DNA from 4 places in the Bradyrhizobium sp. USDA 4501 genome. Region 3 is predicted to be linked to each of the others. Evidence: predicted binding sites of a transcription regulator. Region 3 holds the regulator's gene; each other region holds the start of a gene.
What was found. The regulator PhoB, encoded in region 3, activates phosphate uptake and scavenging genes when phosphate is short. The targets are predictions, from matches to a motif close to TGTCATNNANCTGTCAT.

Region 1 (7,347 bases), 2.2 Mb from region 3:
GAAGATGGCGCTCGCCGAGGACGGCAAATTCCTCGGCATGGATGTCGACCTGATGGGCGACATGGGCGCCTACCTCTCGACCTTCGCGCCCTACATCCCGCATGGCGGCGCCGGCATGCTGCCGGGCCTCTATGACATCCAGGCCTTCCACTGCCGGGTCCGCACCGTGTTCACCAACACGGTGCCGGTCGATGCCTATCGCGGCGCCGGCCGCCCGGAGGCCGCCTATGTCATCGAGCGCCTCGTCGATGCCGCTGCGCGCAAGCTCGGCATGACGCCGGACGCCATCCGGCGGAAGAACTTCATTCCGCCGAAGTCGCTGCCCTACACGACCGCGACCGGCAAGGTCTACGACTCCGGCGACTTCGTCGCGCATATGAAGCGCGCGATGGAGATTGCCAACTGGAAGGAATTTCCGAAGCGCGCCAAGGCCGCCAGGAAGGAGGGCCTGGTGCGGGGCATCGGCATGGCAAGCTATGTCGAGGTCTGCGGCACGATGGGCGAGGAGACCGCCAATGTGGCGCTCGATCCCAACGGCGACATCTCGATCCTGATCGGCACGCAGTCGAGCGGGCAGGGCCACCAGACCGCCTATGCGCAGATCGTCGCCGAGCAGTTCGGCGTGCCGCCCGAGCGCGTCCATGTGCTGCAGGGCGATACCGACAAGATCGCGACCGGCCTCGGCACCGGCGGCTCGGCATCGATTCCGTCCGGCGGCGTCAGCGTGCAGCGGGCGACGCATGATCTCGGCAACAAGCTGAAGGAGCTCGCGGCGCAGGCGCTGGAAGCCGGCGCCGGCGACCTCGAATTCGCCGACGGCCGCATCCGCATCGCCGGCACAGACCGCTCGATCAGCTTTGCCGATCTCGCCAAACGTCCGGGCGGCGATACGTCGAAGATGAATGCCAGCGCGACCTTCGCCAGCGCCGACGGCACCTATCCGAACGGCACCCATCTCGCCGAGGTCGAGATCGATCCCTCAACCGGCATCATCAAGATCGTCAGCTACGTCATCGTCGACGATTTCGGCGTCACGCTCAATCCGCTGATGCTGGCGGGCCAGGTTCACGGCGGCGCGATGCAGGGCATCGGGCAGGCGCTGATGGAGCAGGCGGTGTACAGCCCGACCGACGGCCAGCTCGTCACCGGCACGTTCATGGACTATGCGCTGCCGCGCGCCTCCGACGGGCCGTCCTTCGTGTTCGAGACCCATAACGTGCCCTGCACGACCAACCCAATGGGCGTGAAGGGCGCGGGCGAGGCCGGCGCGATCGGCTCGTGCCCGGCGGTCGTCAACGCGATCGTCGAGGGGCTGCATCGCGAGTACAAGATCGACCACATCGACATGCCTGCCACGCCGGAACGGGTCTGGATCGCGATCCGCGAGGCGCAGCGCCGCCATAATCTCTGATAAATTGTCGCAGGCGGAATGAAGATTCCGCCTGCGGTGTTTTGCAAACCAGGCCGGCCGCAGATCGCGGACCGGGACAGAGCGGAATTGAGGGGTTTTGCCGATGAAGCGGATTGTCGTCGTTGCTGCGGTGCTGGCGTTCGGTGCCGGTGCAGTCGTTGCACAGCAGGATCAAGTCAAGAAGACCCAGGCCATGATGAAGGACAATGGCAAGAATGCGGGTGCGCTGTCGGCGATCATCAAGGGCGAAAAGCCCTACGACCAGGCGACCGTCAATGCCGCGCTGGCCCAGTTCGAGGATACCGCCAAGCAGCTTCCGACGCTGTTTCCCGAGAGCATGAAAGGCGTCAAGCTGGAAGGCGATTACGCCCCTTCGCCGAAAATCTGGGAAGACAAGGCGGGCTTCGCGCAGCAGTCCGCGAGCTTCGCGAAGGTCGTCACCGATGCCAAGGGCAAGATCAAGGACGTCGATACGCTGAAGGCCGAGCTGGGCGTGATCGGCAAGCAGTGCGGCGGCTGCCACGAGACCTATCGCGTCAAGAAGGGCTGATCGCCATTCCATCAACGAAAAGGGCGGACGCTTTAGGGCGTCCGCCCTTTTTTGTGTCGGCCGTTTCTTGTTGGCGTTGCGTCGCGAACGACTACTTCGTCACTTGTTATTTGGTCACCTGGCCGCGGATCTCGCCGCCCGGATTGGCGGCAGTGTGAACGTTGACATAGTACTTGCCGGCGAGCAGATCGGCGGCCTGCGCGTCGGTCAGCGTGGCGCTGCCTTCGACCGGGCTCGACGTCGCGTTCGGGATCGCGACTGCGACACCGGAATTCTTGCCGGCCTCGGCGGGGCCGTGGAAATGCGCGGCGGTGGCCGGACCCGAGAGGCCGGAATAGGTCAGCTTCCAGCTCAGCTTCTTGCTGGCGGCATCGTAGTCGATGTCGGCGGTGCCGGTGGCGGTGCTGGTATTCGGCGGCACTTCGCTCTTGCTGTCCAGCTTCGCCGTGAACTTCTCGGCAAAGGCAGGACCGGCGAAGGCGATGGCGGCGCCGAGCGTCAGCGTGGCAAGCAAGGTCTTGTTCGACATGGTTCTCTCCCCTTTGACGTCACAGGATGGTTGCAATCTTCAAACAGCAGTTTTTCGGATTTATTCCCCAAATGGATCGTGGGTGCGGCAAATTTGATGCGAGCATGTCCGGCTGGTTGCCATCATACTGGTCCATGAATTGACGCGACCAATGACGGATCGGTGAATGCTGCGACGAATTTTCCTCCTGGCGATTCTGGCCGGCGCAATCGGCTTTGGCGTGTTCTGGTGGCTGACGATCCCCACGACCGTTGCCGCCGACGCGCTGCCTGCCTATCAGCCTGACCTGGCCAACGGCCTCACAACGTTCAATGCCGGGGGATGTTCCTCCTGCCATGCCGTGCCGAAGCAGGACGACCGCACGAAGCTCGGCGGCGGGCTCGCGATCCCCTCGCCATTTGGCACCTTCTACGCGCCGAACATCTCGTCCGACCCGAACGACGGCATCGGCCGCTGGAGCGAGGCCGATTTCGTCACCGCGGTCATGAAGGGCACCTCGCCATCGGGCGCGCACTATTTCCCGGCGTTTCCGTATCCGTCCTATCAGCACGCCAGGGTCAGCGATGTGCGCGACCTGTTCGCCTACCTGAAGACCTTGCCGCCGGTCGCCGGCAAGGTGCGCGACCATGATTTGCCGTTTCCGTTGAACATCAGGCGCAATGTCGGGGTCTGGAAATTCCTGTTCATGAACGGCAAGCCGTTCATCGCGGATGCAAGCCGCTCGGCGCATTGGTACCGCGGCGCCTATCTCGTCAACAGCTTCGGCCATTGCGCCGAGTGCCACAGCCCGCGCAACGTCCTCGGCGGCATCGTCACTGCGCAGCGCTTCGCCGGTGGTCCGAATCCGGAGGGCGAAGGCTGGGTGCCCAACATCACGCCGAGGGGGATCTCGGACTGGAGTGTGAAGGATATCGCCTATTTTCTCGAGAGCGGCCAGATGCCGGACGGCGATAGCGCCGGTGGGTCGATGGTGCGCGTGATCCGCAACACCTCGCAACTGTCGTCGTCCGACCGCGACGCGATCGCCGAGTACATCAAGTCGCTGCCGCCGGTCGAGGGACCGCCGAAGCCGGTCAAGAAGGAGAAGGAATCGTAAAGCGGGATGGGTTTGGTTGAATCGGCTCGCCGCAGTTTCGGTTCACCTCTCCCAAGGGAGAGGTGAACTTTCGACGCCGTTCAAGCTCGACCTAAATCTCATCATGCTCTCGCGGGCGCGTCCTACTTCGCGCCGAACGCCTTGAAGGTGATGATCGTGAGGGTGTCCTGGATGCCCGGGATCACCTGAACCTTTTCGTTGATGAAATGGCCGATGTCGGTGTCGTGGTCGACGTAGAACTTGACCAGGAGGTCGTAATTGCCCGCGGTGGAATAGATCTCGGACGCAATCTCGGCCTCCGCCAGTGCGTTGGCGACGGTGTAGGACTGGCCGAGCTTGCATTTGATCTGGACGAAGAAAGGAACCATCAAAGTCGTCTCCGGGGATTTCCGCGACTATAGGCCCAAAACGGGCGGCCAAGGCAAGGGGCGAGGCAGGGGGGCAAGGTGAGGCCAACTTGCGGTAAAGTCAGGCTAACTTGCTGCCGATCGGCGGCCGGGCTAGGACAGGCCATGGTCTTGTTCGTGATGGTCTCACTCGTATCAACCGCCGGTGCTGCAAGATGACGCCGGTCGCGCTCACCATTGCCGGCTCGGACTCCTCGGGCGGGGCGGGCATCCAGGCCGACCTCAAGAGCTTTGCCGCGCTCGGGGTCTATGGCGCCTCCGCGATCACGGCGCTGACCGCGCAGAACACCATGGGGGTCAGCGGCATCCATCCGGTGCCCGCGTCATTCGTCACCGCCCAGATCGATGCGGTGTTCTCCGACCTCGAGGTCGGCGCGGTCAAGATCGGCATGGTGGCGCAGGCCGACACGATCGCTGCGATCGCCGATGGGCTGAGGCGCTGGGCGCCGCGCCATGTCGTGCTCGATCCGGTGATGGTCGCTACCTCCGGTGATCGGCTGCTTGCCGCCGAGGCGGTCGATGCGCTGAAGGTCCTGCTGTTTCCGCTGGCCTCGCTGATCACGCCGAACCTGCCGGAAGTGGCGGCGCTCTTGAACGAGCCGGTTGCCTCAAGCGAGGCCGACGTCGAGCGACAAGGCAAGCGATTGCTGGCGATGGGATGTCGCGCGGTGCTGGTCAAGGGCGGCCATGGGCACGGCGCCGAGAGCATCGACTATCTGATCGACGCCGAGCACAGCATCGCGCTGGCTGCGCCGCGGATTGCGACCGCCAATACGCATGGCACCGGCTGCTCGCTGTCCTCGGCAATCGCAGCAGGGCTCGCGAAGGGCGAGAGCATGGAGACCTCCGTGCGCAACGCCAAGGCCTGGATCACGCAGGCGATCGCCGAAGCCGATCGCTTCGCCGTCGGCCACGGCCATGGGCCGGTGCATCACTTCCACGGATATTACTGACGCTCTTGTAGCCCGGATTGCGCTTCGCTCCATCCGGGCTACGCATTCGATCGCTTCGCTGTTCCATCGCGCTGTGCAGGCAACACAACGCCTCTTCCCCACAGCCGCGACCGCCGATGTCGCCAGATTGTCGCACGCTGCTGTTATCCGCAGAGAAGCGGCGTACTGCTGATTCTCGTCAACTGTTTGTGGGCCTTGGGTCGCGGGGATCGTCATCGCCTTGTCACAGGAATCCGTTAGGTGCACAGGCATGGGAAGTGACTCCTTGAGTGAAGAAAGTCCCGAGCGGCACTTTCGCACTTTGTTTATCTCCGATGTCCATCTCGGAGCCCGCGGTTCGCAAGCCGACCGCCTGCTCGACTTCCTCCGTTCTCACGATGCCGACACGATCTACCTCGTTGGTGATATCGTCGACGGCTGGGCGCTGAAGTCGAACTGGTACTGGCCGCAGACCCATAACGATTTCGTGCAGAAGATGCTGCGCAAGGCGCGCAAGGGCGCCAAGGTGATCTACGTCCCGGGCAACCACGACGAGTTCCTGCGCAAATATTACGGCACGCATTTCGGCGGCATCGACGTGGTGGAGAACACCGTTCACACCGGCGCCGACGGCAAGCGCTACCTCGTGATCCACGGCGACATCTTCGATCTCGTGGTGCAGAACGCGCGCTGGCTCGCCCATCTCGGCGACAAGGCCTACGACTTCGCGATCCAGATGAATCGCTTCGTCAACTTCTTCCGCAAGATGTTCGGCGTGCCGTACTGGTCGCTGTCGCAATGGGCCAAGCTGAAGGTCAAGAAGGCGGTGAACTATATCGGCGCGTTCGAGGCGACGCTCGCCGGCGAGGCGCGGCGCCACGGCTGCGACGGCGTGATCTGCGGCCACATCCACTACGCGACGATTCATGACGAGCACGGCATCCGCTACATGAATTGCGGCGACTGGGTGGAGAGCTGCACCGCGCTCGCCGAGCACGAGGACGGCCATTTCGAGATCATCACCTGGACCGACCCGGTGCGCCGGATCGCGCCGGTTCCGCGAGTGACGGCACGCGCTGCATGACGCATATCTTGGTCGCGACCGATGCGTGGCATCCCCAGGTCAACGGGGTTGTCCGCACGCTGACCATGATGGCACAGGCGGCGAAATCGCTCGGCGTCGAGGTGAGCTTCCTGACGCCGGACGAGTTCCGCACCTTCGCGATGCCGAGCTATCGCGATCTCCGGCTGGCGCTGCCCTACCGGGCCAAGGTCGCAAGTCTGATCGAGGCGGCGAGGCCCGACAGCATCCATATCGCGACCGAGGGCCCGATCGGGCTTGCGGTGCGCCGCTATTGCCGCAAGCGCGGCCTGCCGTTCACGACGAGCTTCCATACCCGCTTCCCCGAATACGTCTCGGCGCGGACGCCTGTCCCGGAAGCCTGGGTGTGGCGCGCATTGCGCTGGTTCCACCGGCCGAGCCGGGCGGTGATGGCGGCGACCCCGGCGCTGGCGGCCGAGTTGCGTCAGCGCGGCTTCCGCAACGTGGTGCTGTGGTCGCGCGGCGTCGATACCTCACTGTTCCATCCGCGCGACGTCGATCTCTGCCTGCCGCAGCCGGTCTATCTCAGCGTCGGCCGGGTGGCGGTGGAGAAGAATCTCGAGGCCTTCCTCGATCTCGATCTGCCGGGAACCAAGGTCGTGGTCGGCGACGGCCCGGCGCGGGCGGCGCTGGATCGGAAATATCCGGACGCCGTGTTCCTCGGTGCTCGTCATGGGGAAGAATTGGCTGAGATCTACGCCGCGGCCGATGTGTTCGTTTTCCCGAGCCGTACCGATACGTTTGGTCTGGTGCTGCTTGAAGCATTGGCGAGCGGCCTGCCGGTTGCCGCTTTTCCGGTCACCGGTCCCCGCGACGTGATCGGCGCGGCGCCGGTCGGCGTGCTCGACGAAGATCTGCGCCATGCCTGCCTGGAGGCGCTCAGCATCCCGCGGCAGGCCTGCGTCCACTTTGCCGCGCTCCACACCTGGCAGGCGTCGGCCCGGGTGTTCATCGATCGCTGCATGAACGTCCGCCCCGCGCCGCCGGACGGCGAGGGGGAGGCGCTCGAATTTGGTGCCGAAGAGCACCCTTTCGCCGTCCTGCCGACACCTCAGCCAAACTCGCACTAGTTGGGTCACGCTAAAGCGTCTTGCCCGCCAGCCCGGCGCCGCGATACAAATCGCGAATGACGGACACCGTTCTCAATCCACCCGTCGCTGCCGCGGACATCGATGCCGCCGCGAGGGTGGTCGCGCCGTTCGCGGTGCGCACGCCGCTCCTGACCTTCCCCGTTCTCAACGAACGCGTCGGCAGCAAGGTTTTCCTCAAGCCCGAAATGCTGCAGCGGACCGGATCGTTCAAGTTTCGCGGCGCCTTCAA
Region 2 (7,347 bases), 2.9 Mb from region 3:
GTTTTGCCAGCGGCACGCGATCGGCGGCCTTCGGCGGCAACACCACCGTGCTGCCGTTCTGTCTGCAGGAGAAGGGCCAGACCCTGCGCGAGGCGCTGAAGCATTACCATTCGCTGGCCGAAGGCGAGTGCCATGTCGACGTCGCCTTCCATCTCATCCTCACCGATCCGACCGAGCATGTGCTGGGCCAGGAGCTGCCGGCCCTGGTCGAGGACGGCTACACCTCGCTCAAGGTCTTCATGACCTATGAGGGCCTCGCGCTGTCGGACCGGGAGTTGCTCGAGACCATGTCGGTCGCGCGCGAGACGGGCGCCATGCTGATGGTGCATGCGGAGAATTTCGACGCCATCCGCTTCCTGACCGACCAGCTCGAACGGACCGGTAACACCGCGCCGCGCTTCCATGCGACCTCGCGGCCGATCCCGGTCGAGCGCGAGGCCACCCATCGCGCGATCTCGCTGTCCGAGCTCGTCGACGTGCCGATCATGATCGTGCATGTCTCGAACCGCGAGGCGATGGACGAAATCCGGCGCGCGCAGCAAAGGGGCTTGCGGGTCATGGGCGAGACCTGTCCGCAATACCTCATGCTGACCGAAAAGGATCTCGATCAGCTCAACATGGAAGGCGCAAAATACGTCTGCTCGCCCCCGCCGCGCGACGTCGCCAGCCAGCAGGCCTGCTGGGAAGGTCTGCAGCAGAAGGTGTTTTCGGTGTTCTCGTCGGACCATTGTCCGTTCCGTTACGACGACCCGCAGGGCAAGCTTGCGCCGAAGGGACGTACCAGCTTCCGCTGGGTGCCAAACGGAATCCCGGGCGTGGCGACGCGGCTGCCGATCCTGTTCTCCGAAGGCGTGGTGAAGGGGCGGATCGACCTCAACAGCTTCGTCGCCTTCAGCGCCACCAACCATGCCAAGATCTACGGCCTCTATCCGCGCAAGGGTACAATCGCGGTCGGCTCGGATGCCGACATCGCGCTGTGGGACCCGAAGCGCAAGGTGACGATCCGTCACGAGTTGATCCACGACGGCGCGGACTACACGCCCTATGAGGGGCTCGAGGTCACGGGCTGGCCGGTGCTGACCATGGTGCGCGGCAAGGTCGTCGTCGATAACGGTACGCTCATTGGCGGCAAGGACCACGGCACCTATCTGCCCCGCGCCAAGCCGCCGAAGGCCGCGACCATTCCGTAACGCGACCAAATCCGTAACAAGCAAAGAGAGAAGGCAGGAGATCAACATGCCCTATGCTGTGACAGACGACGGAGTGCGGCTCTATTTTGAGGAGACCGGATCGGGGCATCCGGTGATCCTGGTTCACGAGTTCGCCGGCGACTTGCGCAGCTACGAGCCGCAGATGCGGCACTTCGGCAAGCGCTTCCGGACCATCGCCTACAATGCGCGCGGCTTTCCGCCGTCGGATGTGCCGGAGCAGGTCTCGTCCTATTCGCAGGCGCGTGCCGCCGACGATATCCTGGCGGTGCTCGATCATATCGGCGCGCCGAAGGCGCATATCGTCGGTCTGTCGATGGGCGGCTTTGCGACGCTGCATTTCGGATTGCGTCACCCTGATCGGGCGCTGTCGCTATGCATCGGTGGCTGCGGCTACGGCGCCGAGCTCGATAAGCGCGAGACGTTTCGCGCCGAGGCCGACGTGATCGCGGGCATGATCCGCAAGGAGGGCATGCCGACCTTCGCCGAGCGCTACGCCTACGGGCCGACCCGCGTGCAGTACGAGAACAAGGACCCGCGCGGCCATGCCGAGTTCAAGGCCATGCTGGCCGAGCATTCGGCGGTGGGATCGGCCAACACCCAGCAGGGCGTACAGAAGGAGCGCCCTTCGCTCTACACGCTGGTCGACGAGATGAAGCGGATCAAGGTGCCGACGCTGATCATCACCGGCGACGAGGATTGGCCTTGCCTGCTGCCGGGCATCCTGATGAAGCAGAGCATCCCGTCGGCCGCGCTCGCGGTGATGCCGAACTGCGGCCACGCCATCAACATCGAGGAGCCCGACGAATACAACCGGGTCGTCGGCGAATTCCTGGCGCAGGTCGAGAGCGGCCGCTGGCCGCAGCGCGATCCGCGCGCGGTCAGTGCTTCGATCACTGGAATGAAGGGGTAGGCTTCACGCCGAGTTGAATCGCGGCCTTCATCCGCCACCAGACCAAGCATCCGCGCTTTTCGGGACACATCCCCGGAAGGCGCGGATTTTTTTCGGGCGTGAGCAAGCCGCGACAGCCGGCGGTGCACAACCTGTTCGCATGATTGCTGACTGCTGCAGTCATCTCCAACGCGATCCGTTCAATTCCATGTCTTGTGACCGAAACCGCGTCCACAGATAGCCGATCGCGTGAGACGGAAGAGGAGGGCGTCTGTCATGCGCGCAAAGATTGGTCCCCCGATATCTGCAACCGATGCGGACATGAGCGCGCATCATCGTTCGTCGCATTCATTCGACCGACACAGCGCTGTCATCGGTGGTGGATAACTTGTCGCAGGTCGACGTCATAAATCCTTAAAAATAAAAAGGGGCACTACGGTGAAAACCAAATTTCTTTCGACGGTCGGAGTCTGTCTGGTTGCTGCCGCTGCGGTGATGTGCAGCGCCGCCGCTCAGGACGACAACAAGGGCAATAACGGCCACGATCATCATCCGCACGACATCCACACCCAAACGCCGATCAAGCATCTCGTCGTCATCTTCAACGAGAACCGCTCGTTCGATCACTACTTCGCAACCTACCCGGTTGCGACCAACCCGACCGGCTCGATTCCGTTCACGGCGAAGCCGCATACGCCGAAGGTCAACAATCTCGCCAGCGCCAATCTGTTGACCAATAACCCGAACACCAATCCGGCCAACGGCACCGGCGCAACCAATCCGTTCCGCCTCGACCGCACCCAGGCCAACACCAAGTCGCAGAACCACGCCTACACGCCCGAGCAGCAGGCAGTCGACAACGGCAAGGAAGACCTGTTTCCGAAATTCACCGGTCGCGGCACCGCCGGCGGCGTCGGCGCGTTCGGTACCAACGGGCAGGTGATGGGCTATTTCGACGGCAACACCGTCACCGCGTTCTGGAATTATGCCCAGAACTTCGCGATGAGCGACAACAGCTGGACCGACACCTTTGGTCCGTCGACGCCCGGCGCGCTCGAGGTGATCTCCGGCCAGACCAACGGCGCGCAGAACATCGTCGGCTCATCATCTTCGATCGCCGACGGCCAGGGCGGCCTGACGCTGATCGGTGATACCGACCCAGCCTACGATGCCTGCTCTAGCACGACCAGCCAGGTCCTGATGACCAGCAAGAACATCGGCGACCTGCTCAATGCCGAGCAGATTAGCTGGGGCAGCTTCATGGGCGGCTTCGACCTGACGCTCAAGAACAGCAACGGCACCACCAACTGCGGCCGCAGCACGTTCTCGAGCAACGTCAACGGCACCGTCGTGGACTACATCCCGCACCACGCCTGGTTCCAGTACTACAAGTCGACCGCCAACCCGAGCCATGCGCGGCCGAGCTCGGTGAATGCGGTCGGACACACCTATGTGCCCGGCAGCAAGACGCTCGATCCGGCCAATCACGCCTACGATCTCGAGGACTTCTATGCTTCGGTGAAGGCCGGCAACTTCCCGGCCGTCTCCTACATCAAGATGCCGGCCTATCAGGACGGTCATCCCGGCAACTCCGATCCGCTCGATGAGCAGGCCGGCAATGTCGAGCTGATCAACTTCCTGCAGAAGCAGAAGGAGTGGGGCGAGACCGCCGTCATCATCACCTATGACGACTCCGACGGCTGGTACGACCACCAGTACCTTGCACCGATCAGCGCCTCGTATGATCCCACCGCCGACCAGGTCAACGGTCCCGGCCAGTGCGGTCGCGGTATCGGCAGGCAGACGCCGCCGAACGGCCTCAACGGCCAGCCGGTAAACGGCCGCTGCGGTCCCGGTACGCGTGTCCCGTTCCTGGTGATCTCGCCCTTCGCCAAGCGGAATTACGTCAGCCACACCCGCATCTCGCAGGCCTCCGTCGTTCGCTTCATCGAGGACAACTGGCTGCACGGCCAGCGTCTCAGCGGCGGCTCGTTCGACGACAGCGTCGAATCGATCGCCGACATGTTCGACTTCGAGCGCGGCCACGGCCAGGACCACGAGTACCGGCAGGACACGCTGTTTCTCGATCCGACCGCCGGCACCGTCATCGTCAGCGCGCCGGACGATCACCATCACCACTAACGCCCTTCGGTTCTGATCCAATCAGAACCGAGGCTCTGCCCTTGACGCGTTCTGCTCGCGCGAACTGGTCTCCAGTTCGCGCGAAAACGCTTAACGACACTGGATCTGATATGAATGGCCGCACCTTGTGGCTTCTCGGCGCCGGCCTGCTGTGCATGGCCGGCGCCGTTGCGGCCGTCGAGACGCAGGGACTTCCGGGGACCAATCCGAACCCGGTGCAGCTCAGGCGTCCGCCTGTTGCTCCGCTGTCCGCCATGGCGCAGCTCGGCCAGAAGATTTTTTTCGACGCGTCGCTGTCCTCGTCGGGCGCATTGTCATGCGCGTCCTGTCACAGTCCGGACCACGCTTACGGGCCACCCAATGATGGGCCGGTGATGCTCGGCGGGCCCGCGCAATCCCGGCAAGGGACACGCGCCGTGCCGGGCCTGACCTATCTCGAGCGGCAGCCGAATTTCAGCATCGGGCCGGAAAAGGACGAAGACGACAATGTCGTCGACTTCGCGCAACTGGCCGCGCTCGGCCAGCAGGCTCCGCGCGCCAAGAAGGTCGCGACCGGGACTGCCGCGTCGGCGGTCAACATCGTGCCGCAGGGCGGACTGTTCTGGGACGGCCGCGCCGATACGCTGCAGGACCAGGCGATCTTCCCGCTGCTTGATCCCAACGAGATGGACGGCGGCAGCACCGAAATCGTGGCGCAGAAGCTGCGCCAGGCAAGCTACGCGCCGCGCTTCGCCGAGCTGTTCGGCGCCGGTGTCTTCGACAATACGCGGCTGCTGGTCGCGGAGGCGATGTTTGCCGTCGCGCGCTATCAGGTTGAGGAGCCGAGCTTCCATCCCTACACCAGCAAGTTCGACTACTGGCTGGAGGGCAGGGCGCGATTGAACGAGAGCGAATTGCGCGGCCTGCAATTGTTCAACGATCCGGACAAGGCCAATTGCGGCGGCTGCCATACGTCGCAGCCCACCCGGGACGGTCTGCCGCCGCTGTTCACCGATCACCAATATGAGGCGCTCGGTGCGCCGCGCAACGCCGCGCTCGCCGGCAACCGCGATCCCGACCATTTCGATCTCGGGGTCTGCGGTCCCTACCGCACCGACATTGCCGAGCAGACGCAATATTGCGGGATGTTTCTGACGCCGACCTTGCGCAACGCGGCAACGCGTCGCGTGTTCTTTCACAATGGCGTCTTCATCAGCCTCGAGCAGGTGCTCGACTTCTATAACTTCCGCGATACCAATCCGGAGAAGGTCTTTCCGCGCGGCGCCGACGGCACGGTGCGCAAGTACGATGACCTGCCGGAAAAATATCATGGCAATGTCGACGTCAGCGATCCGCCGTTCGAGCGCCATCTCGGCGACACGCCGGCGATGACGGCGCAGGACGAGGCCGACATTATCGCCTTCCTGAAGACGCTAACCGACGGCTACCAGCCGGAGCGGTGAGACGTCGCGACGTTCCATCGCGGAACCGAACCGCGAGTTGGCAGGGCTTCGTCATGCGCGCATAATGGGCGCATGAATGTCGTCGAAGGCAACGGTGCCAGAATCGCGGGCTCGGCACATGGGAGCTGCGCGGGCGGACCTGCGCACGCATCGTCGAGCAGGCGTTGCGGCTCGGCTATCGCCACATCGACACCGCCCAGATCTATGACAATGAGCGCGAAGTCGGCGAGGGGCTGCGTGCCTCCGGCATCAAGCGCGACGACGTGTTCGTCACCACCAAGGTCTGGACCACGCATTTCATGGCCAAGGATCTCGAGCGGTCGGCGAAGGAGAGCCTGGCGCGGCTGCGCTCGACCGAGGTCGATCTGTTGCTGCTGCACTGGCCCAATGCACAGGTGCCGCTTGCCGAGACGCTCGGCGCGCTGGCGCGGGTCAGGCAGGCGGGCCTGGCGCGGCATATCGGCGTCTCCAACTTCAAAGTGGCGCTGATCAAGGAGGCGGTGGCGGCATGTCCCGAACCGCTCGCCTGCGACCAGGTCGAGTACCATCCTTATCTCGACCAGGCCGATGTGATCGAGGCCTGTCGACGCCACGGCATGGCGTTCGTTGCCTACAGCCCGATCGCGAAGGGACGGGTCAAGGGCGACCGCGCGCTCGCGCGGATCGGCGACCGCTATCGCAAGACCGCGGCCCAGGTCAGCCTGCGCTGGCTGGTGCAGCAGAATGTCTCCGCGATCCCGCGCACCTCGAAGCTCGAGCGCCTTCAGGAGAACATCGACATCTTCGATTTCGAGCTGTCGGTTGACGACATGCGCGAGATCTCGGCGATCGGGAGCGCTGACGCGCGATGATGGGCCCGCGACGCATGGGGTCTTTGCCTGAGCATCAAGTCTTGGAAAGCATCAAGTTTTGGAAAAATGGCTGGGTCCTGATCCGGATCATGCTAATGCCCCGCTGGCCGATTGCGGCTTTGGACCGAATGGGGATTGAGGCAGGCGGGTTCCGGCCGGTATTGTAGCCCGGCGGGGAGAGACGTCACTGATGTGATCGAGTGGGATGAAGTTTCGGCCAAACGCGGATCTGATGGCGTCGGTGTTCGTGCACCTGATGCTGCTCGCGCTGATTTTCCTTTATTCGGAGGTCCATCAATTCGATCCCGTCGCCGCTGACACGGTGCCGGTCGAGATCGTGACGCCGCAGGAGGTCGCCAAGTCCGAGGTCGAGACCAAGCCCGAACCGGCACCGAGCCCGTCGCCAACGCCCGAGTTGCAGTTGCCGTCGCTCGATAAGCCGGTGGATTCGGCCAAGCCCGAACCATCGGCACAGGCGCCCGCGCCGCAGCAGAACGCGCAACAGCAACCGCCGCAGAAGCAGGCGACGCCGCCGGCGCCCAAGCCCAGCCCGGCGCCGCAACGTGCCGCGGCCGAGCCGCTGCCCACGCCGGCACAGCAAACGCCACCGATGCCCCAGCCAACGGCGCAGCAACAGGCGGCAGCGTCGCCGCCTGCCTATGCGCAGCCCGAGCCTGATCTTTCGGTCAAATACAACGTCATGCTCGGCCTGCCGCCGGATATCTCCGTGAAACCGCCAGCCAGCGCGCCGTCCGGCCTCGGACCCGGCAAGGACAATTTCGACGCGGCCGCCACCGAGCAGGCCGATGTCG
Region 3 (7,347 bases):
GGGTCTGATCACCGGTGTGCTGCTGGCGACCGCCCGCGTCGCCGGCGAGACCGCGCCGCTGCTGTTCACCGCGCTGTCGAACCAGTTCTTCAGCCTGGATCTGACCAAGACGATGGCCAACCTGCCAGTGACCATCAACAACTTCGTGCAGAGCCCCTACGCCTACTGGAAAGAGCTGGCGTGGAGCGGCGCGCTGCTCATCACATTCACCGTGCTCGCGTTGAATATCGGCGCGCGTATCCTTGGTGCCGAAAGGGCCGCAAAATGACCGAGCTTTCCGTCTCCACGACTGCCGCAGGCCACATTCCCCAGGTTCCGCTGCCGGAAGCGCCTCCGAAAGTCACGGTGCGCAACCTCAACTTCTATTACGGCGAGCACCACGCGCTGAAGAACATCAACCTGACGCTCGGCACCAACCGCGTCACGGCGTTCATCGGCCCGTCTGGCTGCGGCAAGTCGACCCTGCTGCGCATCTTCAACCGGATGTACGACCTGTATCCGGGCCAGCGCGCGGTCGGCCAGCTGATGCTGGACCAGACCAACATTCTCGACCCCAAGCTCGACCTCAACTTGCTGCGCGCGCGGGTCGGCATGGTGTTCCAGAAGCCGACGCCGTTCCCGATGACGATCTACGAGAACATCGCCTTCGGCATCCGCCTCTATGAGAAGATCTCGAAGTCCGAGATGGACGACCGGGTCGAGAAGGCGCTGCGCGGCGGCGCGCTGTGGAACGAGGTCAAGGACAAGCTGAACGCCTCCGGCCTGTCGCTCTCCGGCGGCCAGCAGCAGCGCCTGTGCATCGCGCGCACCGTGGCGGTGCGCCCCGAGGTGATCCTGTTCGACGAGCCGTGCTCGGCGCTCGACCCGATCTCGACCGCCAAGGTCGAGGAGCTGATCCAGGAACTCTCCGAGGACTACACGATCGCGATCGTCACCCACAACATGCAGCAGGCGGCGCGCGTCTCCGACAAGACCGCCTTCATGTATCTCGGCGAGCTGATCGAGTTCGACGACACCAACAAGATCTTCACCTCACCGAGCGATCGGCGCACCCAGGACTACATCACCGGCCGGTTCGGTTGACCGGCGCATGATCCGGAAAAGTGGAAACCGGTTTTCCGATCAGGTCATGCTAAAATTCAGGACACGAAACCATGATCCCCGGGATCATGGTTGAGGGAGACAAGCGATGGCTTCTGAACATACCGCCAAGGCATTCGACAGCGACCTGCAGGAGTTGACCCGCCTGGTCGCCGAGATGGGCGGCCTGGTCGAACGGATGATCACCGAGTCGGTCGACGCGCTGATCCGTCGCGACGTCGCGCTCGGCAAGCGCGTGGTCGCCGCCGACATCGAGATCGACAATCTGCAGCGCAACATCGAAGAGCGCGCGGTGCTGACGATCGCGCGCCGCCAGCCGATGGCGATCGACCTGCGTGAGATCGTCAGCGCGATGCGCGTCGCCACCGATCTCGAGCGGATCGGCGACCTCGCCAAGAACATGGGCAAGCGCGTCGCGGCGCTGGAGAGCGATTTCCAGCCGCTGAAGTTGATCCGCGGCCTCGAGCACATGACCGACCTCGTGCTGTCGCAGGTCAAGTCGGTGCTCGACGCCTATGCCGCCCACGACCTGCCGGCGGCGATGAACGTCTGGAAGGGCGACGAGGAGGTCGATGCGATCTGCACCTCGCTGTTCCGCGAACTGCTCACCTACATGATGGAAGATCCGCGCAACATCTCGTTCTGCATCCATCTGATGTTCTGCGCCAAGAACATCGAGCGGATCGGCGATCACGCCACCAATATCGCCGAGACCGTGTTCTACATGATCGAGGGCCAGCAGATCACCGACAAGCGCCCGAAGGGCGACATGACCACTTTTGCCACCACGGTGCCGGGCAACTGAGGCATGATCGGCAAGCACGGAACCGGCAAGAGCGAAACTGGACGATCCTCGCGACAAATCGTTTCCGCGGGGACTATGCTCAAGGAAGTAAGCGTTTCGGTTTGCGTCTGGGCAACGGATCACCACAGAGAAAGAACTTAAACCGATGAGCGCACGCATTCTGGTAGTCGAAGACGAGGAAGCGCTGACGACGCTGTTGCGCTACAATCTCGATGCGGAAGGCTACGATGTCGAGACGGTGGGGCGCGGCGACGATGCGGATACAAGGCTGAAGGAGCGCGTTCCCGACCTCGTGGTGCTGGACTGGATGCTGCCGGGCCTGTCCGGCATCGAACTGTGCCGCCGCCTGCGGGCGCGGCCCGAGACCAAGCAGCTTCCGATCATCATGCTGACCGCGCGCGGCGAGGAAAGCGAGCGCGTGCGCGGGCTTGCCACCGGCGCCGACGATTACATCGTCAAGCCGTTCTCGGTGCCGGAGCTGCTGGCGCGGGTGAAGGGCCTCTTGCGCCGCGCCAGCCCGGAGCGGCTTGCGACCGTGCTGACCTACGGCGACATCGAGCTCGACCGCGAGAAGCGCCGCGTGGCGCGCTCGGGCCGTCCGATCGATCTCGGGCCGACCGAGTATCGCCTGCTCGAATTCTTCCTCGAGCATCCCGGCCGCGTGTTCAGCCGCGAGCAATTGCTCGACAGCGTCTGGGGCCGCGACATCTACATCGATGAGCGCACCGTCGACGTGCATATCGGCCGCCTGCGCAAGCTGCTCAATCCGGGCCGCGAGCAGGATCCGATCCGCACCGTGCGCGGCGCCGGCTACGCGCTCGACGACCGCTTTGCCAAGGCCGAGCCGCAGCCGTAACGGCCATGCGGCATTCATAAACCGCAACACGGCGTCGTCCCGGCGCAAGCCGGGACCCATACGCCGCGGCCAGCGCAATCGGCACGCGGCCAGACGGCTTTCTAACAACACCCATTCGTGGTTATGGGTCCCGGCCTGCGCCGGGACGAGGCCGGTGATGTAGCGGTAGTCCGGATGGAGCCGACGGGTCGCGCGAACGAGCGCCCCGTTGGCTCCATCCGGGCTGCGTCACACAAAAAAATCCCCGCTTTCGCGGGGATTTGTCTTTGAGGTCTTCCGTCGTTTTCCCGAGTGCTCACTTGATCTGCGGTTTCGCCGACGGCCGGCGGCGATCGGCGGCGGGCTGGTAGGCGACGCGCGAGTGATGCGCGCAATAGGGCAGGCCGCCGAGCGCTTTGCCGCCGCAGAAGAAGAATTCCGGGCTCGAGGGATCGCCGACCGGCCAGTGACAGGTGGCCTCGTTGAGCTCGAGCAGCGACAGCCGCTGGCTCATCGGCACCACATTGTCGTAGGAGATCGGATCGGGCTCCATCTCGGCCTCGAAGGCGTGCGCCAGCGCGGTGTTGCCGCGCGAGACCGGGCGCGCCACCCGCATCATGTGCTGGGCGGGGCGGGCCTTGCGCTGCCGCGGCGCGGCCGTGGAGGGTGCCTTGGCGCGGCCGGAGAGGCCGAGCCGATGCACTTTGCCGATCACGGCGTTTCGCGTCACATTGCCAAGTTCCGCCGCGATCTGGCTGGCCGACAGGCCGGACTCCCAGAGTTTCTTCAGCTGCTCGACGCGATCGTCGGACCAGGTCAATACAGTCATCGCATTCTTCCCTTCGCGTAGCGCCGGCCAATCATTGGAGCGGCGCTGCGAGCCAATCTGGACAAATATCCCTGCGGCCAGAATCCCTTAGCCCTCGCCGGGCACGGTGTTGCGCCCGAACGTTTACGCGAGACACAAAGGCTACTTAGAGGGTCCAGTACCGCCGCACGAGATGTCGTACCCGACAGGCCAAACGCTACAATATGGCGTGACTCTGGCGCAAGAGTCCGCGGTCGTGCGTCCACATGTTCCCACACAGTTAAGCATCGCGATGAGGCTTTTCCACCGCACCGGAATGCTCCGGATTGCGCTCGTTTCGCATTGCAGGAAGGCCACTTCGTGGCGATTGACACTTACCGACCGCAGCATAGAATGCCCGCCACGTGCCGCCCGCAAAGGCGGCCGTTTTGTTTTCCGAAGCTGGCCGTTGCTGCGCTGGCGTCAAGGCGCGCGGCAATTGTCGGCTTAAAAACCGTCAGTGATCGCCATGACCAACGCTGCCACGTCGCATCTGCTCCCCGTCTTCGCCAGGGTCGATCTCGGTTTCGAGCGCGGTGAGGGCGCCTGGCTGATCGCAACCAACGGCGACCGCTATCTCGATTTCACCTCGGGCGTCGCGGTCAACGCGCTCGGGCACGCGCATCCGCATCTCGTCAAGGCGCTGCAGGAACAGGCGACCAAGCTCTGGCACATGTCGAACCTGTTCAAGAGCCCGGACGGCGAGGTGCTTGCCGCGCGGCTGTGCGAGCAGAGCTTTGCCGACTTCGTGTTCTTCTGCAATTCCGGCGCGGAAGCGATGGAGGGCGTGATCAAGCTGGTCCGCCACTATCACTTCTCCAAGGGCCATGGCGAGCGCTACCGCATCATCACCTTCGAGGGCGCCTTCCACGGCCGCACGCTGGGCACGCTGGCGGCGACCGGCTCGGCGAAATATCTCGAAGGCTTCGGCCCGCCGATGGACGGCTTCGACCAGGTGCCGCATGGCGACATCGACGCGGTGAAGAAGGCGATCGGTCCGCACACCGCCGGCATCCTGATCGAGCCGGTGCAGGGCGAGGGCGGCGTGCGCTCGGCGCCACAGGCGTTCTTCAAGGCACTGCGCGCGCTGTGCGACGAGCACGGCCTGCTGCTCGCCTTCGACGAGGTGCAGACCGGCATGGGCCGAACCGGCGAGCTGTTCGCCTACAAGCGCACCGGCGTCACGCCGGACGTGATGTCGCTGGCCAAGGCGCTCGGGGGCGGTTTCCCGATCGGCGCGGTGCTGGCGACCGCGCAGGCCGCGGCCGGCATGGCGCCCGGCTCGCACGGCTCGACCTTCGGCGGCAATCCGCTCGCGGTCGCCGCCGCCAATGCCGTGCTCGACGTCATGCTGAAACCCGGCTTCTTCGAGCATGTGCAGAAGATGTCGCTGCTGCTCAAGCAGAAGCTCGCCTCCGTCGTCGACCGCTATCCCGGCGTGCTGTCGGAGGTACGCGGCGAGGGGCTGTTGATCGGCGTCAAGGCCGTGGTGCCGTCGGGCGACCTGATCGCAGCGCTGCGCAGCGAGAAGCTGCTCACCGTCGGCGCAGGCGACAATGTGGTGCGGTTCCTGGCGCCGCTGATCGTGACCGAGTCCGAGATCGACCAGTCGATCACCGCGCTCGAGCGCGCCTGCGCGACATTGTCGGTGGCGCAGCCGAAGAAGGCGGCTGGATAATGAGCAAGCCGGTCCGTCACTTCCTCGATATCAACGAGCTGCCGCTCGGCGAACTGCGCAACATGCTGTCCGCCGGAGCCGCCATGAAGGCGAAGCTGAAGGCGCATGAGAAGGGCAGGAAGCCGCTCGAAGGCAAGACGCTGGCGATGATCTTCGAGCGCCCGTCGACCCGCACAAGGGTGTCGTTCGACGTGGGCATGCGCCAGCTCGGCGGTGAATCCATCATGCTGACCGGCGCCGAGATGCAGCTCGGCCGCGGCGAGACCATCGCCGACACCGCGCGCGTGCTGTCGCGCTATGTCGATGCGATCATGATCCGCATCCTCAACCATGACGCGCTGCTCGAGCTCGCGGCTCACGCCACCGTTCCCGTCATCAACGGCCTGACCCGGCGTTCGCATCCCTGCCAGGTGATGGCCGACCTCATGACCTATGAGGAAAACCGCGGCTCGATCGAGGGCAAGACCGTGGCCTGGACCGGCGACGACAACAACGTGCTGGCCTCCTGGGCGCATGCCGCCGAGCGGTTCAAGTTCCAGCTCAATGTTGCGACCCCGCCGGAGCTGTCGCCGAAGAAGCCGATGCGCGACTGGATCAAGGCGACCGGCGCGCCGATCATGCTCGGCACCGATCCGGAAGCCGCCGTGCGCGGCGCCGACTGCGTCGTCACCGACACCTGGGTGTCGATGGGCGACAAGGAGGGCGAGCACCGCCACAACGTGCTGCGGCCCTATCAGGTCAATGTCAAGCTGATGTCGCTCGCCAAGCCGGACGCACTGTTCATGCACTGCCTGCCCGCGCATCGCGGCGAGGAGGTCACCGACGAGGTGATCGACGGGCCGCAATCCGTGGTGTTCGACGAGGCGGAAAACCGCCTGCATGCGCAGAAGGGCATTCTGGCCTGGTGTTTCGACGCGGTCGCGTAGTCGGAGATCAGTAAGCGTTGTCGTCCCGGGCAAGCGAAGCGCGACCCCGGACCCATAACCATCGCTGTCAATTGTTGCGAAGGCTGGGGCACCAGCTTGATGCAAGCAACTCACATCGGTGGTTATGGGTCCCTGCTTTCGCATGTTTTCGCAGGGACGACGGAAACATCCGCGTTAGTGAACCCCTTTATTTCATGGTCCGAGACCCCAGATAGAGCGCCATGGTTTCACAATCCCCCGACATCAAAAACACGCCCGAGGCGCCGGTTCGCGCGCCCTCAGCGGTTCCGGTCGACGATGCCGTGCTGGCATTCGAGGTCGGCGCGCTGGACCTGCGCGGCCGGCTGACCCGGCTCGGCCCCGCGCTCGACGAGATCCTGCACAAGCACGATTATCCGCCCGCGGTCGGCAAGCTGCTCGGCGAGGCGATCGTGCTGACCACGCTGCTCGGCTCGTCGGTCAAGTTCGAGGGCCGCTTCATCCTGCAGACCCGGACCGAAGGTCCGGTCTCGCTCCTGATCGTGGATTTCCAGGCGCCCGACCGGCTGCGCGCCTATGCGCGCTACGACGCATCGCGCCTCAAGAATGGCCAGAGCTCGGGCGAACTGCTCGGCAAGGGCCACCTTGCGATGACCATCGATCAGGGCTCCAACACCAGCCGCTACCAGGGACTGGTCGCGCTCGACGGCGGCGGCCTGGAAGAGGCGGCCCACGAATATTTCCTGCGCTCGGAGCAGATTCCGACGCGGGTGCGGCTTGCGGTCGGCGAGGAGATGCGCGGCGGCGAGGGCGGCAAGCTGCACTGGCGTGCCGGCGGCATCCTGCTGCAATTCCTGCCCAAGGCGCCCGAGCGCGCCAAGCAGGCCGATCTGCATCCCGGCGATGCGCCGGAAGGCACGGCCACGCATAGCGTGCCGGACGATGACGCCTGGGTCGAGGGCCAGTCGCTGATCTCGACCGTCGAGGACGTCGAGCTGATCGATCCCGATCTGTCCGGCGAGCGGCTGCTCTATCGCCTGTTCCACGAACGTGGCGTGCGTGTCTTCAACCCGCAAACGCTGCGCGCGCAGTGCTCCTGCTCGCGCGACGCGGTGTCGTCGATGCTGAAGAGCTTTGCGCCGAACGACCGCGCCGAGATGGTCAAGGACGGCAAGG
Region 4 (7,347 bases), 3.9 Mb from region 3:
CGTCGACCGCATCAGCCTTGACGATCGCGATCATGCCGATGCCGCAGTTGAAGGTGCGCAGCAGCTCGAGCTCGGCGATGCCGCCCTGCTCGGCCAGCCATTTGAACACCGGCAGCACCGGCAGCCGCGCCAGATCGATGCCGACGCCGAGATGCTTCGGCAGCACGCGCGGAATGTTGTCGGTGAAGCCGCCGCCGGTGATGTGGGCGAGCCCCTTCACCGCGCCGGTGTCGCGGATCGCGCGCAGGCAGGATTTCACATAGAGCCTGGTCGGCGTCAGCAGCGCTGCGCCAAGCGTCATGACCGGCGCGAACGGCGCCGGCGCGTCATAGGCAACGCCGGACTGCTCGACGATCTTGCGCACCAGCGAATAGCCGTTGGAGTGCACGCCGGAGGAAGCCAGCCCGATCACGGCATCGCCCGCCGCGATATCCGCGGTCGGCAGCAGCGTGCCGCGCTCGGCTGCGCCGACCGCAAAGCCGCCGAGGTCGTAATCGCCATCCTTGTAGAGGCCGGGCATCTCGGCGGTTTCGCCGCCGATCAGCGCGCAGCCGGATTCGCGGCAACCCTCGGCGATACCAGCGACGATCTGCGCGGTGGCCTCCGGGTGCAGCTTGCCGCAGGCGAAATAGTCGAGGAAGAACAGCGGTTCCGCGCCCTGCACGACGAGGTCGTTGACCGACATCGCGACCAGATCGATGCCGATGCCGGCATGAATGCCGGTCTCGATCGCGATCTTCAGCTTGGTGCCGACGCCATCGGTCGCGGCCACCAGGACCGGATCCTTGAAGCCGGCGGCCTTGAGGTCGAACAGCCCGCCGAAACCACCGATCTCGGCGTCCGCGCCAGGCCGCGCGGTGGCCCGCACCATCGGCTTGATCAGATCGACCAGTCGATTGCCGGCGTCGATATCGACACCCGAATCCGCGTAAGTGAGCCCGTTTTTGCGCTCGGTCATGCCCAATTCCAGATGATCAGGGGCTGGTTACGAGGAATTCCGCCCCCGCGCAATGGCTCGCGGCGCTGCTGCCGCGATACTATGTAGATAACACAAGGCGGCTGCGCAAAAGAGCCGGATATCGAGTAAAATCAGGCTTCTAGCCGGGAAGCGATCCAAGTTGAGCATTCCGAACATCATCACCCTCGGCCGCATCATCCTGGTGCCGGTGATCGTCTGGGCCATCGTGTCCAGCCAGATGGAGATTGCGTTCGCGATCTTCGTGATCGCCGGCGTCTCGGACGCGGTCGACGGTTTCCTCGCCAAGCGCTTCAACATGACGAGCGAGCTCGGCGCCCTGCTCGATCCGCTCGCCGACAAGGCGCTCCTGGTGTCGATCTATGTCGCGCTCGGAATCTGGGGCGCGGTGCCGCGCTGGATCGTGATTCTCGTGGTGTCACGCGACATCATGATCGTCTCCGCCGTGATTGTGTCATGGTTGTTCGACAAGCCAGTCGAGATGAAGCCGCTGATGGTGTCGAAGCTGAACACGGTGGCGCAGGTCGCGTTCGCAGCGCTGGTGCTGGCCTCGCTCGGCTTCGGCTTTCAGCCGCACCCTTACGACCTGATCCTGATGGGCCTGGTCACGATCTTTACTTTGGGTTCGGTGTCCCTCTATCTCGTGGAGTGGGTGCGGCACATGAGCACGATCGAAGCTCGGTAGGCGGGATCCGGAAAAGTGGAAGCCGGTTTTCCCGCGACAAACGCAACGCGTTTACGCATAGCTAGATAAAGTGGTTTGGAGACCTGCGTGGCCAGTAGCGTTCAACCTCGTCAATTGGCCTTGGCCCTGCCGCACGAGGAGAAGCTGACCCGCGACGATTTCCTTGAGGGCCCTGCCAATGAGGCGGCGCTGGCGCTGATCGACGGCTGGCCGGACTGGCCAAACCGAATCATGCTGCTGGTCGGGCCTGACGGCTCCGGCAAAAGCCACCTCGCCGCGATCTGGGCCGAGAGCGCCGGCGCGCGCTCGACCGCGGCGCATGCGCTGACCGCCGACACGGTGCCGACCGCGCTTGCGACCGGTGCGCTCGTCGTCGAAGACCTGAGGCCGGCGGATTTCGACGAGCGCGCGATGTTTCATCTTTTAAATCTGGCGCGCCAGGACGATGCCTACGTGCTGATCACGGCGCGCATTCCGCCCTCGGCGTTCGAGATCGAATTGCGCGACCTGCGGTCGCGGCTCCGCGCGGTGCCGACCGTGACGCTGCTGCCGCCGGACGACCAGCTGTTCCGCGGCCTGATCGTCAAGTTCTGCGCCGACCGCCAGATGAGCGTGGACGAACCGCTGGTCAGCTATCTGAGCAACCGGATCGAGCGTTCCTACGTTGCCGTCCGGCAGGCGGTCGAGCTCCTGGATACCGAGGCACTCCGGCTCGGCCGTCCCGTCACGCGGGCGCTGGCGGCGGAGCTGTTGCGCGACGCCTGATCCATCCCGCGGCTTGACGGCGCAGGCGAGCGGAACATCAATGTCATCGAAACGTCATCGCAATATCACATGGTCTCTGCGGCTCTCGGCTACACCGCCCCGGCCCCTGCCCTGAATTGGACCAGCACTTTATGGACTCGGCACAAGCTACTGAAATCAAAGAAAAAGAGGCGGAGTTTCCCGCCATTCCCGCAATCGCGACCAGCCCCGAACGCTTCATCAACCGGGAGCTCTCCTGGCTGCACTTCAACCGGCGGGTGCTCGAGGAATCGGTCAATCTCGGCCATCCCGTGCTGGAGCGGGTCCGCTTCCTGTCGATTTCGGCGAATAACCTCGACGAGTTCTTCATGGTCCGTGTCGCCGGCATCAAGGCGCAGGTCCGCGAGGGCATTACCGAGCGCAGCCCGGACGGCCTGCTGCCGGCCGATCAGCTCGTGATGATCAACAAGACCGTCTCGCAGCTCGCCTCCGACCAGCAGGCGATCTGGAGCGACCTGCGGGATATCCTGGCCAAGGTCGGCATCCAGCTGGTCGACGGCCGCGACGTCACCAAGTCCGAGCGCAGCTGGATCGAGGATCACTTCCTCCACAGCATCTTCCCGCTGCTGACGCCGCTGGCGATCGACCCGGCGCATCCCTTCCCGTTCATCCCGAATCTCGGATTCACGGTGGCGCTGCAATTGTCGCGGATCTCCGACGGCAAGGCGATGAACGCGCTGATCCGCATGCCCGGCAAGATCGACCGCTTCATCCGCATCCCCTCCACCAAGGAAGGCGCGCCGGCGCGGCTGATCACGCTGGAGCAGGCCACCGGTCTCTTCATCGGCCGCCTGTTCCCCGGCTACACCGTCAAGGGCCAAGGCGCATTCCGCATCATCAGAGACTCCGAACTCGAAATCGAGGAAGAGGCCGAAGACCTCGTTCGCCTGTTCGAGACCGCGCTCAAGCGGCGACGCCGCGGGTCGGTGATCCGGCTCGAGATCGAGGCCACGATGCCAGAGGAGCTGCGCATCTTCGTGCAGCACGCCTTGTCGGCCGCAGACGACGAAGTGATCCTGGTCGACGGCGTGCTGGCGATGAACGAGCTGTCGCAGCTCACCCGCCTCAATCGCCCCGACCTCGAATTCCCGCCCTATGTGCCGCGCCACCCCGAGCGGGTGCGCGATCATGGCGGCGATATCTTCGCCGCCATCCGCCAGAAGGACCTCGTGGTCCATCACCCCTACGAATCCTTCGACGTCGTGGTGCAGTTCCTGCAGCAGGCGGCACGCGATCCCGACGTGGTCGCGATCAAGCAGACGCTCTATCGCACCTCGAACAATTCGCCGATCGTGCGCGCGCTGGCGGAAGCCGCCGAGGCCGGCAAGTCGGTGACCGCGCTGATCGAGCTGAAGGCGCGCTTCGACGAGGAAGCCAATATCCGCTGGGCCCGCGACCTCGAACGCGCCGGCGTGCAGGTGGTCTACGGCTTCATCGAATTGAAGACGCATGCCAAGCTGTCGATGGTGGTGCGCCGCGAGGGCGGCAATCTCACGACCTATGTGCACACCGGCACCGGCAACTATCACCCGGTCACCGCGCGCATCTACACCGACCTCTCCTACTTCACTTCGGATCCGATCATCGGCCGCGACGTCGCGCGGGTCTTCAACTACATCACCGGCTATGCCGAGCCGAGCGACATCGAGAAGATGGCGGTGTCGCCGCTGACGCTGCGCAAGCGGATCATCGAGCACATCCACGGCGAGATCGCCCACGTCAAGCACGGCCGGCCCGGCGCGGTCTGGATGAAGATGAATGCGCTGGTCGACCCTGATATCATCGACGCGCTGTACGAGGCCTCGCAGGCCGGCGTCTCGGTCGAGCTCGTGGTGCGCGGCATCTGCTGCCTGCGGCCGGGGCTGCCGGGACTGTCGGAGAACATCCGCGTCAAATCGGTGATCGGCCGGTTCCTGGAACACGGCCGAATCTATTGCTTCGGCATGGGTCAGGGCCTGCCGAGCACAAAAGCTGCTGTGTATATCTCGTCCGCTGACATGATGCCGCGAAACCTCGACCGCCGCGTCGAGGTTCTCTGTCCGCTGCAAAATCCCACGGTGCATCAGCAGGTTCTCGAACAGATCATGGTCGCGAACCTGAAGGACACCGAGCAAAGCTGGCAATTGTTGCCGGATGGGTCGTCAACGCGTATGAAGGCCGCGAAAGGCGAAGAGCCCTTCAATCTGCATGACTACTTTATGACAAATCCGAGTCTGTCCGGCCGTGGTAAGTCTCTCAAGGAATCTTCACCGCGCCGTCTCACGCGTCGCAACGAGCGTCAGCAGCCATCGTCTTAAGGGGGGCCTTACGGTGAAGCGGCCGCGGAATCGCGCTTCCAGCGTCGCTGTCATCGATATCGGCTCGAACTCGGTTCGTCTCGTGGTCTACGAGGCGATGGCGCGCAGCCTCATCACAATCTTCAACGAGAAGGCGCTGTGCGGGCTCGGGCGCGAGGTGCAGAGCACCGGCCTGCTCGCAACCGATGCCGTCAACAAGGCGCTCACCGCGCTGCGCCGTTTTCGTGCGCTGTGCAAGATCCAGCAAGTCGGCCGCGTCTACGCGATCGCGACCGCGGCCTGCCGCGACGCCAAGAACGGTCCGGACTTCATCGCCAAGGCCGAGCGCATCTGCGGCGCCAAGATCGAGATCCTCACCGGGCCGCGTGAAGCGAAGCTATCCGCGCTCGGCGTCGTCTCGGGCGTGCACAATCCGAACGGCATCGTCGGCGATCTCGGCGGCGGCTCGCTTGAACTGATCGATGTCAAGGGCAGCCGCGTGCGCAGCGGCGTGACGCTGCCGCTCGGCAGCCTCGCGCTGCAGGACCTCTCCAACAAATCGCTCAAGCGCGCCGAACGCATCGTCAAGAACGAGCTGCTCGGCGTCGCCCAGCTCAAGACCGGCCGCGGCCGCACCTTCTATGCCGTCGGCGGCACCTGGCGTGCGCTGGCGCGCATTCACATCATCCAGAGCGGCTACCCGCTCAAGGTGATGCACGGCTATTCGATCCCGGCGGCCGACGCACTCGACTTCGCGCAGCGGCTGCGACGGCTGGCGGCCACCAACATGCTGGCCAATATCGAGTCGGTCGCCGACGCGCGGCGGCCGCTATTGGCCTATGCCGCGCTCGTGCTCGAATACATCATCCGCGTGGCCCAGCCGAAGACCATCGTGTTCTCGACCTTCGGCGTACGCGAGGGCCTGCTCTACGAGATGCTGCCGCAGGCCGAACGCGCCAAGGACGGACTGCTCTGCGCCGCGCAGAATCTCAACGAATTGCTGTCGCGCTCGGCCCGCCACGCCCAGGAGCTGACGGCGTGGACCGACCGGCTGGTGCGCGTCGTCAGGCTACGCGAGACCGAGGAAGACCGCAGGCTGCGGCACGTCGCCTGCCTGCTCTCCGACATCGGCTGGCGGGTGCATCCCGATCATCGCGGCGAGGAAACCCTCAGCCTGATCATGAACGGCAATTTCGGCTCGATCACGCATCAGGGCCGCGCCTTCGTCGCGCTCTCGGTGTTCTATCGCTACGCCGGGCTCAGCGAGGAAAACGAGCCGCCGCCGCAGATCCGCGCGCTGGTGACGCCGGCGATGGACGAGCGCGCCCGCGTGCTCGGCGCCGCATTCCGCGTCGCGCATCTGATCACGGCGGCGCGCACCGGCGTGCTGCCGGCAACCCATTTCCGCACCCAGGGCCGCAAGCTGATGCTGGTGTTCGAGCACCGGATGGTGGATCTGGTCGCCGACCGCGTCGGCAGCCGCTTCAAGCAATTGGCGCGGCTGGTCGGGCGCGCCGGCTCGATCGTGCGGCGCTAGACCTCACGCCGCCTTGGCGGCGTGCTTGGCCTTGCGGAGTGCGTGGCGGCGCCAGATCGACCCCACGACCAGCACCACGATGATGCCGAGCACCGCGAGCGCGATCTCGCCGCCATTGCCGCCATGGGCGAATTGCGGCGACATCCCGACCGACGTCAGCCAGGAATCGAGCTTGGTACCGAGCGGTCCGGCGAACAGCGCGTCCAGCTTCGGATGCACGGCGGGATCGGTCGCGATGACGTCGCCCGCGATCCAACCGAGCAGCGCGGCGCCGGCCCAGACCAGGACCGGCAGCTTGGTGAGCAGCGCCATGATCAGCGCCGCGCCGGCAACGATCAGGGGAACGCTGATCGCAAGTCCGAGCACCAACAGCGGCACGCTGCCGTTGGCGGCGGCGGCCACCGCGATCACATTGTCGAGGCTCATCACGATGTCGGCGACGACGACGATCTGAACCGCGGCCCACAGATGCGAGGCCGCGTGCACGCTGTCCTCGTCCTCCTGCTCCGGCACCAGCAGCTTGGCGGCAATCACGATCAGCGCCAGCCCGCCGACCAGCTTCAAATAGGGAAGCTCCATCAGGCTGGCGACGATGCCGGTGAAGATGACGCGCAGCAGCACCGCCGCGGCGGCGCCGAGAATCATGCCCCACAGGCGCTGGCGCGGCGCGAGCCCGCGGCAGGCGAGCGCGATCACGAGCGCGTTGTCGCCCGACAGCAGGACGTTGATCCAGATGATCTTGCCGACGGCGACCCAGAACGTCGGCGTCGCCATCTCGTTCTTGAATTCGGTGAAGAACGCGCCGATGTACGCCGGATCAAAGATCTGCCACAGCCAGTCCACAGCGAGTCCTATTCGGCCTTGCGGCCGCCCCTGGCGGCGGTCGTCCGCCGCTCCCCGGTTCTACTTCGACGCGGTCTCCTCGGGAGACCGCGCCACTTTCAGCAATACGGTGTCAGCCGACGATCTCGTTGCCGGCGAAGAACTGCGCGATCTCGATCACCGCGGTCTCCGGCGCATCCGAACCGTGCACCGAGTTCTCGCCGATCGACTTCGCATAGAGCTTGCG

Region 1: the regulator PhoB is predicted to act here: its motif matches at 5,157-5,173, upstream of ACVWZM_RS34550 (UDP-2,3-diacylglucosamine diphosphatase).
Region 2: the regulator PhoB is predicted to act here: its motif matches at 2,503-2,519, upstream of ACVWZM_RS38125 (phospholipase C).
Region 4: the regulator PhoB is predicted to act here: its motif matches at 2,468-2,484, upstream of ACVWZM_RS43095 (RNA degradosome polyphosphate kinase).

Annotation. Positions count from the first base shown of each region.
Region 1 covers NZ_JBSSEX010000001.1:7,492,266-7,499,612, forward strand. Annotated here, with positions in the region: gene ACVWZM_RS34520 (xanthine dehydrogenase family protein molybdopterin-binding subunit) at 1-1,411, shown strand, start outside; gene ACVWZM_RS34525 (c-type cytochrome) at 1,515-1,961, shown strand; gene ACVWZM_RS34530 (CHRD domain-containing protein) at 2,068-2,490, opposite strand; gene ACVWZM_RS34535 (c-type cytochrome) at 2,657-3,586, shown strand; gene ACVWZM_RS34540 (Lrp/AsnC ligand binding domain-containing protein) at 3,709-3,954, opposite strand; gene thiD (bifunctional hydroxymethylpyrimidine kinase/phosphomethylpyrimidine kinase) at 4,149-4,946, shown strand; gene ACVWZM_RS34550 (UDP-2,3-diacylglucosamine diphosphatase) at 5,197-6,009, shown strand; gene ACVWZM_RS34555 (glycosyltransferase family 4 protein) at 6,006-7,097, shown strand; gene ACVWZM_RS34560 (threonine/serine dehydratase) at 7,154-7,347, shown strand, end outside.
Region 2 covers NZ_JBSSEX010000001.1:8,207,836-8,215,182, forward strand. Annotated here, with positions in the region: gene hydA (dihydropyrimidinase) at 1-1,190, shown strand, start outside; gene ACVWZM_RS38120 (alpha/beta fold hydrolase) at 1,237-2,121, shown strand; gene ACVWZM_RS38125 (phospholipase C) at 2,596-4,242, shown strand; gene ACVWZM_RS38130 (cytochrome-c peroxidase) at 4,353-5,684, shown strand; partial or broken gene ACVWZM_RS38135 (aldo/keto reductase) at 5,757-6,535, shown strand; gene ACVWZM_RS38140 (hypothetical protein) at 6,741-7,347, shown strand, end outside.
Region 3 covers NZ_JBSSEX010000001.1:5,305,117-5,312,463, forward strand. Annotated here, with positions in the region: gene pstA (phosphate ABC transporter permease PstA) at 1-268, shown strand, start outside; gene pstB (phosphate ABC transporter ATP-binding protein PstB) at 265-1,083, shown strand; gene phoU (phosphate signaling complex protein PhoU) at 1,190-1,906, shown strand; gene phoB (phosphate regulon transcriptional regulator PhoB) at 2,052-2,762, shown strand; gene ACVWZM_RS24175 (GcrA family cell cycle regulator) at 3,058-3,570, opposite strand; gene ACVWZM_RS24180 (aspartate aminotransferase family protein) at 4,058-5,266, shown strand; gene argF (ornithine carbamoyltransferase) at 5,266-6,192, shown strand; gene ACVWZM_RS24190 (Hsp33 family molecular chaperone) at 6,414-7,347, shown strand, end outside.
Region 4 covers NZ_JBSSEX010000001.1:9,200,688-9,208,034, forward strand. Annotated here, with positions in the region: gene purM (phosphoribosylformylglycinamidine cyclo-ligase) at 1-958, opposite strand, end outside; gene ACVWZM_RS43085 (CDP-alcohol phosphatidyltransferase family protein) at 1,119-1,661, shown strand; gene ACVWZM_RS43090 (P-loop NTPase family protein) at 1,749-2,426, shown strand; gene ACVWZM_RS43095 (RNA degradosome polyphosphate kinase) at 2,558-4,762, shown strand; gene ppx (exopolyphosphatase) at 4,776-6,278, shown strand; gene ACVWZM_RS43105 (TerC family protein) at 6,282-7,121, opposite strand; gene ndk (nucleoside-diphosphate kinase) at 7,234-7,347, opposite strand, start outside.